Regions from separate parts of the Bradyrhizobium sp. CCBAU 45389 genome, predicted to be linked through region 1. Evidence: riboswitches for the same ligand, from Rfam matches in the RefSeq annotation. Region 1 holds a riboswitch; the other holds the start of a gene.
The links. Region 1 has a riboswitch for cobalamin ahead of XH79_RS03380 (energy-coupling factor ABC transporter permease). Riboswitches for the same ligand answer to the same signal wherever they lie in the genome.

Region 1 (4,812 bases):
ACCAGCCGATGCCCCTGCTCGGCCGATTGATGCGAGGGCAGCAGGAATGGCTGGCACGACGGATTGAGCCGCACCGCCGCCAGCGCCGCGACCGACACGATGAAGCCGTCAATCAACACGGGGATGCGGCGCTGCGCGGCCGCAATGATGGCACCCGAGATCGCCGCGATCTCGAGGCCGCCGACGGCACACAGGATCTTTTCGGGCGACGCGCCCGCAGCGCCATGACGCGCAATCGCCGTATCGATCACGCGCGCCTTGTGCGCCCGGCCGGCCGCATCGACGCCGGTGCCGCTGCCCGCGATCTCCTCGGCGCTGATCCCGAGCAGGCTCGCGGCGATCGCCGCTGACGTCGTGGTGTTGCCGATTCCCATCTCGCCGAAGATCAGGAGATCAGGCTGGCTGGCCTCGGCACGCGCAACCGCGCGCTGGCCGGCATCGAAGGCGAAAGCCAGCTCTGCAGGCGTGAGTGCGGCCTCGACGCTGAAATCGCGGGTGCCATTGCGCGGCTTGTCGGTGACGATGCCAGGCATCGCCCCCTGCGCCAGCGTGCCGGCGTCGACGACTTCCAGGCGCGAACCCAGCTCGCGCGCCAGCACCGAGATCGCGGCGCCGCCGGAAGCAAAATTCGCCATCATCGCGATGGTGACGGCTTGCGGATAGGCCGACACACCCTGCGCGACGATGCCGTGATCGCCGGCGAAGATGATGATCGGCACGCGCGCGGCGCGCGGCTGCTCGGTCGCCTGCAGGCCGGCGAGCTCGATCGCGAGCTGCTCGAGCCGACCGAGCGCGCCGGTCGGTTTTGTAAGTTGCGCCTGACGTGCGATCGCCGCGTCGCGATGGATCGCGGAGACATCGGGGCATTTCCGGGTGACCCAGTCGGGGAGCATGCTGCCTCGCTTACGGCCTGCGCTTGAGAATGTAGCTGTCCATGATCCAGCCATGCCGCTCGCGCGCCTCCTGCCGCACAGCGACGATGCGCGGACCCGCGTCAGTGAGCGGGCCGGACATCACGATCTGATCGGGCATGCCGAGATAGGCGCCCCACCAGATATACAGCCCGGCCGGATCGAGCGACTGGAACGCGGTGCCGCCGTCGAGCATCACCACCACCGTGTCGACGCCCTGCGGCCAGCCGGCCTCGCGCAAGCGACGGCCTGTCGTGACCAGAAACGGCTCGCCGATGTCGTTGAGCGGCAGCGCATGCGCCGCGCACAAGGCCTGGATCGAGGAGATGCCGGGCACGACCTCGATCTTTGGCAAGGGATTCAGCCGCCGCGCGATGCGCAGCGAGGAATCGTAGAGCGAAGGATCGCCCCAGATCAGCAGTGCGACCTTGCCGTCACCGACGAGATGGCTCGCGATCGTCTGCGACCAAGCGGCGGCCACGGCGTCGTGCCAATCGTCCACGCCCTTTCGGTAGTCAGCTTCGGTCGCGTCGCGCACCGGCAAATCGAACTCGGCAATGCGCGTCGTGTCGTTCGTGAGCACGTCAGTGCAGATCGTCCGCCTGAGATCGGCGAGATCTGATTTGGCGCTTCCCTTGCGCGGGATCAGCACGAGATCGGCCGCGTTGATCGCGCGGATCGCGGCGCGCGTGAGCTGCTCGGGATCGCCGCAACCGATGCCTATCAGGGAGAGTGTGAGCATCGGGCGTGTGGGGCGGCCATGACGGCCGCCCCTTGTCTCTTAAGCCGCGTTGTGCAGGCGCGGGGTGACGAGGCCGGGCGCGGTCACACCGCGCAGCGACTTCGCCAGCGCCAGCACGGCGAGATCGGCCAGCGGCTCGATCACGATGACGAGCGCGTAGGAGGCCGCGAAGGTCGCGATGTTGGCGAGGTTGCTCATGGCAAAGCCGGAGCCATAGAGCGCCCAGAACGCCACCCAGGCGATCACGCCGGCCTGGTAAGTCGTCGAGAGCGCCAGCGCCTGGCGATACCTGAGGTCGACATAGGCGGTGTTGCGCGAAATGATCCGTGTGGCGATCGCCTGGATCCCGAACAGCGGCACCAGCAGCGTCGTGACGTTCATGCCGTATTGCGGCAGGTCGGCGGGTTCGAACAACACGCCCTGGAGCAACAGGCCGAGCGCAAGGCCGAAGGCCGCGGGCGCAGCGCCAAACAGCAGGAACAGGGTCGAGCCGAGAATGAAGTGCACCTCGGAGACGCCGACCGGGAAGTGCGGCAGGATCTCGAAGAAGGTGAAGACGAGGGCGGTGGTGGCCAGCGTTCGCGCGGCGAACGACGTGATGCCCTGCTCGCGCACGGTCTCGGCCGCGAGCTTCAAGGCAACGCCGCCTGCGGCGATGCCGGTTGCGTAACTCAACACGAGCTTGGCGCCCGTCACGACGCCGGGTTCGATATGCATGGCTCAGTTCCTTCCTGCCGTCACACCCGACGGCCTTGGCCTCAAAACATGCACGGCCGGTCTCCTGGCTCGCGGTTCACTGGGGTTCTCCGGCCTTCCCGGACCTTGCGGCCCAGTGGCTGATCGGAGCCCCTCACCGCTTACAGTCGCGGGGGCGGCTGGGGTTTTGGGCGCCGCAACTGGGTCCGCCCATCCCCATTCCCGATTATGCTCCGGCGCTTTGCGCCGCGTCGAGCACCATGCCCCTCTTGTGTGCCCCTTTCGCGTTGCAGGCGTCAAGGGGCGAACGGCGGCAGTGGCCGTCATGATGGATATTCCCCCGCCAGCGCGCCAAACAGGATGACGGCGGCCGTCGAAGCCGCCCCACCCCGTGCAAGCTGCTCGGCAAGCTCGGCAATCGTGGTGCGGACCAGCCGTTCGTCGGATCGGCCGAGGGATTCGGCGAACAGCGCCGGGGTGGTTGGTGCGAGGCCGTGGGCGATCAATTTTGCGGCAAGCGCCGGAAAGGTGCGCCGGCCCATGTAGACGACAGTGGTCGCTTCAGGGTCGGCCAGCGCCGCCCAGTTCAGGTTTGGCGGCAGCTCGCCCGTGACATCGGCCCCGGTCACGAACTGCACGCGGCGCGAGGTGTGCCGCCGGGTCAGCGGAATCCCCGCCTGCGCCGCGGCGACGCAAGCCGAGGTGACGCCGGGAACGATCTCGTAGCCGATGCCGGCCTCGCGCAGCGTCTCCAGCTCCTCCTCGAGCCGGCCGAATATCCCGGCATCGCCGGACTTCAGTCGCACGACGCGCGCGCCTGTGACGGCGTAGTCGACCAGCAGGCGGTTGACATGGTGCTGCTTGGTCGAGGGCCGCCCGGCCCGCTTTCCCACCGCGACGAGATTGGCGCCGGGCCGGGCGAGATCGAGGATCGCGCCGGATGCGAGGTCGTCATAGAGCACAACGTCGGCCTCGCGCAGCCGCGTGGCGCCCTTCACGGTGAGGAGCTCGGGATCACCGGGGCCGGCGGAGATGAAGGAGACGAAACCGCTCACCGGTCCTCCGCGATCAGATGGAAGAAAGTGCCGGTGGCACGGCCGCGCTGCGAGCCGGTCTCGGCGATGACCGCGCCCGTTGCATCATGCACGACCGCCAGCGGCGTATCGGGCTGGGCAAGGATGGTCGAATAGTGGAACTCATGACCGCGCAAGCGCGCGCCCGCCTGATGCCCCGGCATAGGCGCCGCGAGGGCGGCAAGACGATAGCCCAGATGCATGCGGCGTTTGGCAAAGCTCGTCTCCAGGCCAAGCAGACCCGTCATCTCATGACGAACACCGTCGGCGTCGGTGAGGCCTGCGCCCAGCACCATATAGCCTCCGCACTCGCCGTGCACCGGCCGCGTCTCGGCGAACGAGCGCAGGCCGGTGCGAAACCGCGTATTGGCCGCGATCTTTCCTGCGTGAAGCTCGGGATAGCCGCCGGGCAACCAGCAAACGTCGGCGCTCGTATCAGGGCCTTCATCGGCGAGCGGCGAGAATGTCGTGATTTCGGCGCCCGCCGCGCGCCAGGCTTCCAGCATGTGCGGATAGACGAAGGAAAACGCGGCGTCGCGGGCGAGCGCGATGCGCTGGCCGGGCGGCGTCACGTTCAGGCCATTCGCGGCAGGTTGCGGCGACCAGCCGGCGGCCGCTCGCAACACCGCGTCGAGATCGACGTGCTCGGCAACAAAGCGCGCGGCCTCGTCGATCAGCTTGCCGATCTCGGCCTGCTCCTCCGCCTGCACGAGGCCGAGATGCCGCTTCGGCAGGCTGATCTCCGCGTGCCGCGGCAGCGCACCGAACACGGCAATGCCGGCATCGTTGAGCGCACTCCGCACCAGGTCTTCGTGGCGCGGGCTGGCGACGCGATTGAGCACGACGCCGGCAAGGCGCACGCCCGGGCGATAGTCGCGAAGGCCTGCGGCGATCGCAGCCGCCGTCTGCGCCTGCCCCGATGGATCGATCACCAGCACCACCGGCCAGCCCAGCATCTCCGCGATGTCGGCCGAAGCACCGGTGCCGGACACGCCACGCGCGGCGACGCCGTCGAACAGACCCATCGAGCCTTCGGCGAGGACGATATCGGCATCCGTGCCGCGGCTGACGAGATGCGCGATCGTTCCGCGGTCCATCGCCCAGCTATCGACGTTGACAGAGGCTCGTCCCGTGGCGGCCGCGTGGAATGCGGGATCAATATAGTCAGGCCCGCTCTTGAAGCACTGCACCTCGAGGCCACGATTGCGCCAAGCGCGCGCGAGCGCCAGCGTCAGTGTGGTCTTGCCGACGCCGGAGGCTGGCGCGGAGATGACAAGGCCCGCCGGCATTAGGAGACCTCCGGAAAGCGCGGCTCGGCGCCGATTGGCCGATAGCGGCGGTCGTAGTCGGCGGCATAAAGGCGGCTCTCGTCGAAATCTGCCGAGCCAAG
Region 2 (4,812 bases), on a different contig from region 1:
TTGAATGCATCCAGTAGCTCCATTTTCGAGCGGGACGACTCGATCGAAATGACATCCGCATCCATTGCAGCGATCGCAGCGATGATATCGTTAAACTCAGAGTAGCACATATGTGTATGGATTTGCGTTTGATTGGCAACTCCCGATGAGCAGATGCGGAAGCAATCTCCGGCCCAATCGAGATATGCCTTCCAGTCCGATCGGCGCAATGGCAATCCTTCGCGGAGTGCAGCTTCGTCGATCTGGATCATGGCCGCACCGGCATTCTCGAGATCCCGGACTTCGTCGCGGATCGCGAGCGCAAGCTGACGGCAGACCTCGCTTCTAGGAATATCATCGCGAACAAACGACCAGTTCAGGATCGTCACCGGTCCGGTCAACATCGCTTTCATCGGCTTACTGGTTAGTGATTGCGCGTAGCGCCACCATTCCACGGTGATCGGCTTCGACCGTACTACGTCCCCAAACAGGATCGGGGGCCTGACGCAGCGCGAACCATAGGACTGTACCCATCCATTCCTGGTAAATGCGAAGCCGGCGAGTTGCTCGCTAAAGTACTGCACCATGTCATTACGCTCGAATTCGCCGTGCACGAGGACGTCAAGACCGATGTCTTCCTGCCAACGTACGGCGCGGGCTATCTCCTCCTTGAGGAACCTGTCGTATTGTTCGTCGCTCATCGCACCTCGCGCATGCGCCGCACGAGCATTTCGGACCTCTGTGGTCTGTGGAAACGATCCGATCGTCGTGGTAGGAAAATCTGGTAGTCCAAAGCGTTTCCTTTGGATCTCGGAACGGCGGGCAAATGGGCTGGCGCGCCGGCGCATCGTCTGGTCGATCGTCCTCATCCGGACAGCGACATTGGCATCATGGATCTTCGGCGAAGTCCGGCGGGCAGTCACAGCGCGTTCCGAATCGGCAAGAGCTAGCCCAACATTCTGGTCGCCTGCGAGTACCCGCCCCAGGATCGCAAGCTCACGCATCTTCTGAACCGAGAAAGCAAGCCAGCTCTTGACCTCGGACGTAAGCCCGGTCTCGAGTTCAACATCGACCGGCACGTGAAGCAGCGAGCAGGATGGAGCGAGCTGCACACGGTGCCTGCCGAGCTTCGCAATCGCTGGATCCAGCCGCTGACGGAGCGACGACAAGTTCGAGCGCCATATGTTCCGGCCGTCGATCACACCGAGCGACATGATGAGATCTCTTCGGCCCTCAGCAATGATTTGATCCAATAGCTCTGGCGCTCGAACAAGATCGAGGTGCAGACCGGAAACTCGCAGGTTCAAGGCAGTATTTAGATTGTCGCCTAGCGCGCCGAAATAGCTGGCAACCATGATCTTGATGGCCGGTCCCTCCTTTGCGAACCGGTTATAGGCATGTAGCAAAGATTTTCGCGCCGCCTCATCGAGATCAAGGGCCAGGCAGGGCTCGTCAAGCTGAACCCAACTAGCCCCTCGTTCGGCCAATTCATGCAGAACGTCGATATAGACCGGTATCAGATCATCCAAAAGGGAGAGGGGCTGGAACGCGCTATCGGCACTCTTGCCGAGCTTCAAGAATGTGACCGGCCCGATCAGGACCGGGCGGGTCTGAAAGCCAAGAGCCTTTGCTTCCTCGTACTCTTCAATGGGTTTGCGAGAGCACAGTCTGAACGCTTGTCCCCTGTAGAACTCGGGAGTCATGTAGTGGTAGTTGGTGTCGAACCACTTGGTCATTCCCTGCGCGGGTGCGCCAGATCCCCGTGGGCTCTGACCGCAACTCGCATCCTGGTCGTCGCATTGTGATCCGCGGGCCATGGCGAAGTACGTCTTGAGCGAAACGGATTCTCCTTTCGAGGCGTAGATCTCCGGGATGGCCCCAACCATGACACTTGTATCGAGCACCTGATCATACAGCGAGAAGTCGTTCGACGGAATGATAGTGACGCCGAGAGATTTCTGACGAGCCCAGTTCGCTGCGCGCAGGCCGGATGCGTCCTCGTGCAACTGCTGTTCGCTGATCTTTCCGGCCCAGTAGCTTTCGAGAGCGAGTTTGAGCTCACGCCTTGGACCGATGCGTGGCGTTCCGAGCGTAGCGATTGGAAGAGAGCGAAGAGACATAGCATCAACCCCTGTTGGGGACAGAGGCCATGGCGGACGCAGGCAGGGGAGTCGCGCGTGCGACGGCTGCTTGGCGCACCACCGAGACACCCCGCCCGTGGACCAATATTTTGTCGGGGCAGGTCTCCTGGCTTGCTGGTCATCGCTGCTGTCCGGCCTTCCCGAAGCCTTGGAGGCTTCAGTGACATCGTTGGACAGCGGCTCGCCGCTTACAGTTGCGGGGGCAGCGCCGGCATTCGCACCGGCTTCCCTCTTAGCTCCGGATTAAATGGGCACCGGAGAACCTCGACGGCCGTGGATTATCGGCAGGAGAACTCTTCCGTCAACCTCTCAGATTGTGTGCCAAGCCAATCTGCGACATTTGCTAGGCGAATGAGCGTGCATGTGTATGATTCACCACCATCTAGAGACATTCTCCAATCAGAGATGCAGTAATCAGACATGTCTTTGTCAGATGTCTCAATGAGCATCGGAGGTGCGTCGAGGCGATGCGGCGCGCCAGACCGATGAAAGGGACAGAAGCAGCTTGCCGGCGGGGAGTACCGCTGTTTCGCGCAGAATACTGGCGATGCGGCTTCCGATTTCCAGAGGCTCGCCCAGCACCTCCGTTGGCCAGCTGTTTTCGGACTAAAGGATCTACATCGAATAGGCCAAGGCACAAGGATACAACAGCTGCGGCGGATACACTGAATGAAGACATCGAAACGGGCGCAGGTCGGAAAGTCGACAAGAGGGACACAGAAATCGTGGAAATTTCTGTCTATTGCCTGGCACGAAGAATGCAATCGCTCGGCATGCCCAATCTCCTCCTGCTGGGCATGTCCAGCTCAGCCAATTGACGCTGTCGCTGGCGAGGGAAGTCAGCGGCGCGTGACATAGAGGGGAGCGCCTGCTGGCGCGGGAGAGCGGTGCCCCCTAGCATCTCGGGACATTTCTTGCGCTCGCTCATAGCAGGTTCAAGGTTGCCCGCTTTGAAAGATGTCTGGATGAAACGCGATAGGCTGAGGGTTATGAAGAGAATGTCTGGAAGAGCAGCGCCATGGCTTTGCCTGGGCGGATTTCTAATCTGCCTCGCCTGGCCGGCTGCCATGAGCACCAATATTCGCGCCAGCGACAGCCCCATTGTCGAACGACTCAAGTCAACTTGGCGAGCGCAAAATGGTGAGACGATCGAACAAATCATCTCCAATGTTTCGATGGTGGCCCAGTTCGTCCCTCAAATGTGGGGCGTTGTTGAACTTGGCCAAAACGACTTTGTTTTCGTTTCGTGGACCAGGCACCGGGACAACAAATCGGACGAACAGTACGTTATCGCCTGGAAAGTCGCGCCCGACGGTACGATTGAACTCGCCTCAACGTATGCGAAGCCGATGGAGTTGGGCTGGCGCGCCCTGGCGCTCTCGTTGATCGCCACTGAAGTCGCAGATGGCGAACGGGGCGCAAATCTTAACTTTCTGCATGATCCGACCAACTTCAACTTTGTGAGTACGCCGCAAGGCCAGCTCGGCGATCTTCTGCGGCACGGCCGCTGCACTATCATCGATCCTGTTGGAGTGGACTACCTACCGAAGCGGAATGACAAGCCGACCGAGAAAGGTGATATGTGGCGCATTCTGCTCGTGGTGAACTGTAGTATCCAAGGACCACGTTATTTTACACACAATGGGGTCATCTCCTTCGAGAAGAGCGAAGGACCTGATTGGGAGCCACAATCCTCCTTTGCCAAGCGCATCGCGAAATTCCCTCCTGGCTCCTGGTTCCAACCTACCGAGCCAAAGGAAGAGGAAGACTTAGGAGAGCAGAGGCCTTAGTAAACCATCTTGCAGCGCAATATCGCGCCGCAGCCCGTCCATGGCCGGGCGCGTCGGAGCCTACTGCAGACATACCCGCTCTGTTGTTTAGGGCTCCGCAACCGTAAGCATATCGGCTCGAGGCGGCACCAAGGGCCCAGTGCTGAGACGAAAGCGACGAGGAAGTTACCGCGAACGGGGCAGCGATAGCGACCCTGGCATACCCGCTGAGCGCCTGCCCATTTCCGAGTGCGCAGGGCGGGAAGCTCCGGGGCGGTACGCGAGAACGTGGAGGACCAGACTGGCTCGGCCGCTAGCTTTCCTCGCACTCATTCGTCTGCACGCATAGATCCGGATTCGAAGCATGGGAAAGCGCGTCTTCAGCTCTGCTCCATCCGTCCTGGCACCGTCTCTGATTGCGAATTCGGCTCTGAGTCGGCCATCCAGTTCAAGCGCGCAACAAAAGACCGGTACTTCCCGAACGGCCGCGACCATGTCATTCCAATAGTGCAGCGAGGTGCTTAAGTATGATGCGCAGCCTGAGTCGGCAGCCGCACCGAAGCTATCCGCCCCGAGTGCGGTGATGCGCAACGCGTATTGTAGACTCAAGCCTCGCACTGAATTGCACCAGGATGGTACTCGCGATTGTCCGAACACGTGGGCCGCCTCCCCTTCTCCGGCGCGTCTACGGCAAAGCCGGGCCTCAATATCGCAGCCTTTACAATTTGTGGAGCAAACGCACGCTAATGCCAGCGCTCCTGGGTATGCACGTTGAGATCGCGGGGAACGTCCCTACCAAAGAGCGGCCGCCCGTCGCGCGGCCTCAGTCATAAATGATTCAGTCCTTGTACAAACGTTTGGGAGCTAGCGCTTAACGGAATACGGCGCAGCGCGGAGGAGCCAAAAGCCCCAATGCGATTGCC

Region 2: another riboswitch for cobalamin. It lies ahead of metE (5-methyltetrahydropteroyltriglutamate--homocysteine S-methyltransferase); the one in region 1 lies ahead of XH79_RS03380 (energy-coupling factor ABC transporter permease).

Annotation. Positions count from the first base shown of each region.
Region 1 covers NZ_LBIY01000002.1:776,782-781,593, forward strand. Annotated here, with positions in the region: gene cobT (nicotinate-nucleotide--dimethylbenzimidazole phosphoribosyltransferase) at 1-893, opposite strand, end outside; gene cobF (precorrin-6A synthase (deacetylating)) at 904-1,653, opposite strand; gene XH79_RS03380 (energy-coupling factor ABC transporter permease) at 1,693-2,370, opposite strand; cobalamin riboswitch at 2,408-2,627, opposite strand; gene cobA (uroporphyrinogen-III C-methyltransferase) at 2,673-3,404, opposite strand; gene XH79_RS03390 (cobyrinate a,c-diamide synthase) at 3,401-4,711, opposite strand; gene cobM (precorrin-4 C(11)-methyltransferase) at 4,711-4,812, opposite strand, start outside.
Region 2 covers NZ_LBIY01000084.1:93,165-97,976, reverse strand. Annotated here, with positions in the region: gene metE (5-methyltetrahydropteroyltriglutamate--homocysteine S-methyltransferase) at 1-2,099, opposite strand, end outside; cobalamin riboswitch at 2,200-2,402, opposite strand; gene XH79_RS14850 (nodulate formation efficiency C protein) at 3,188-3,910, shown strand.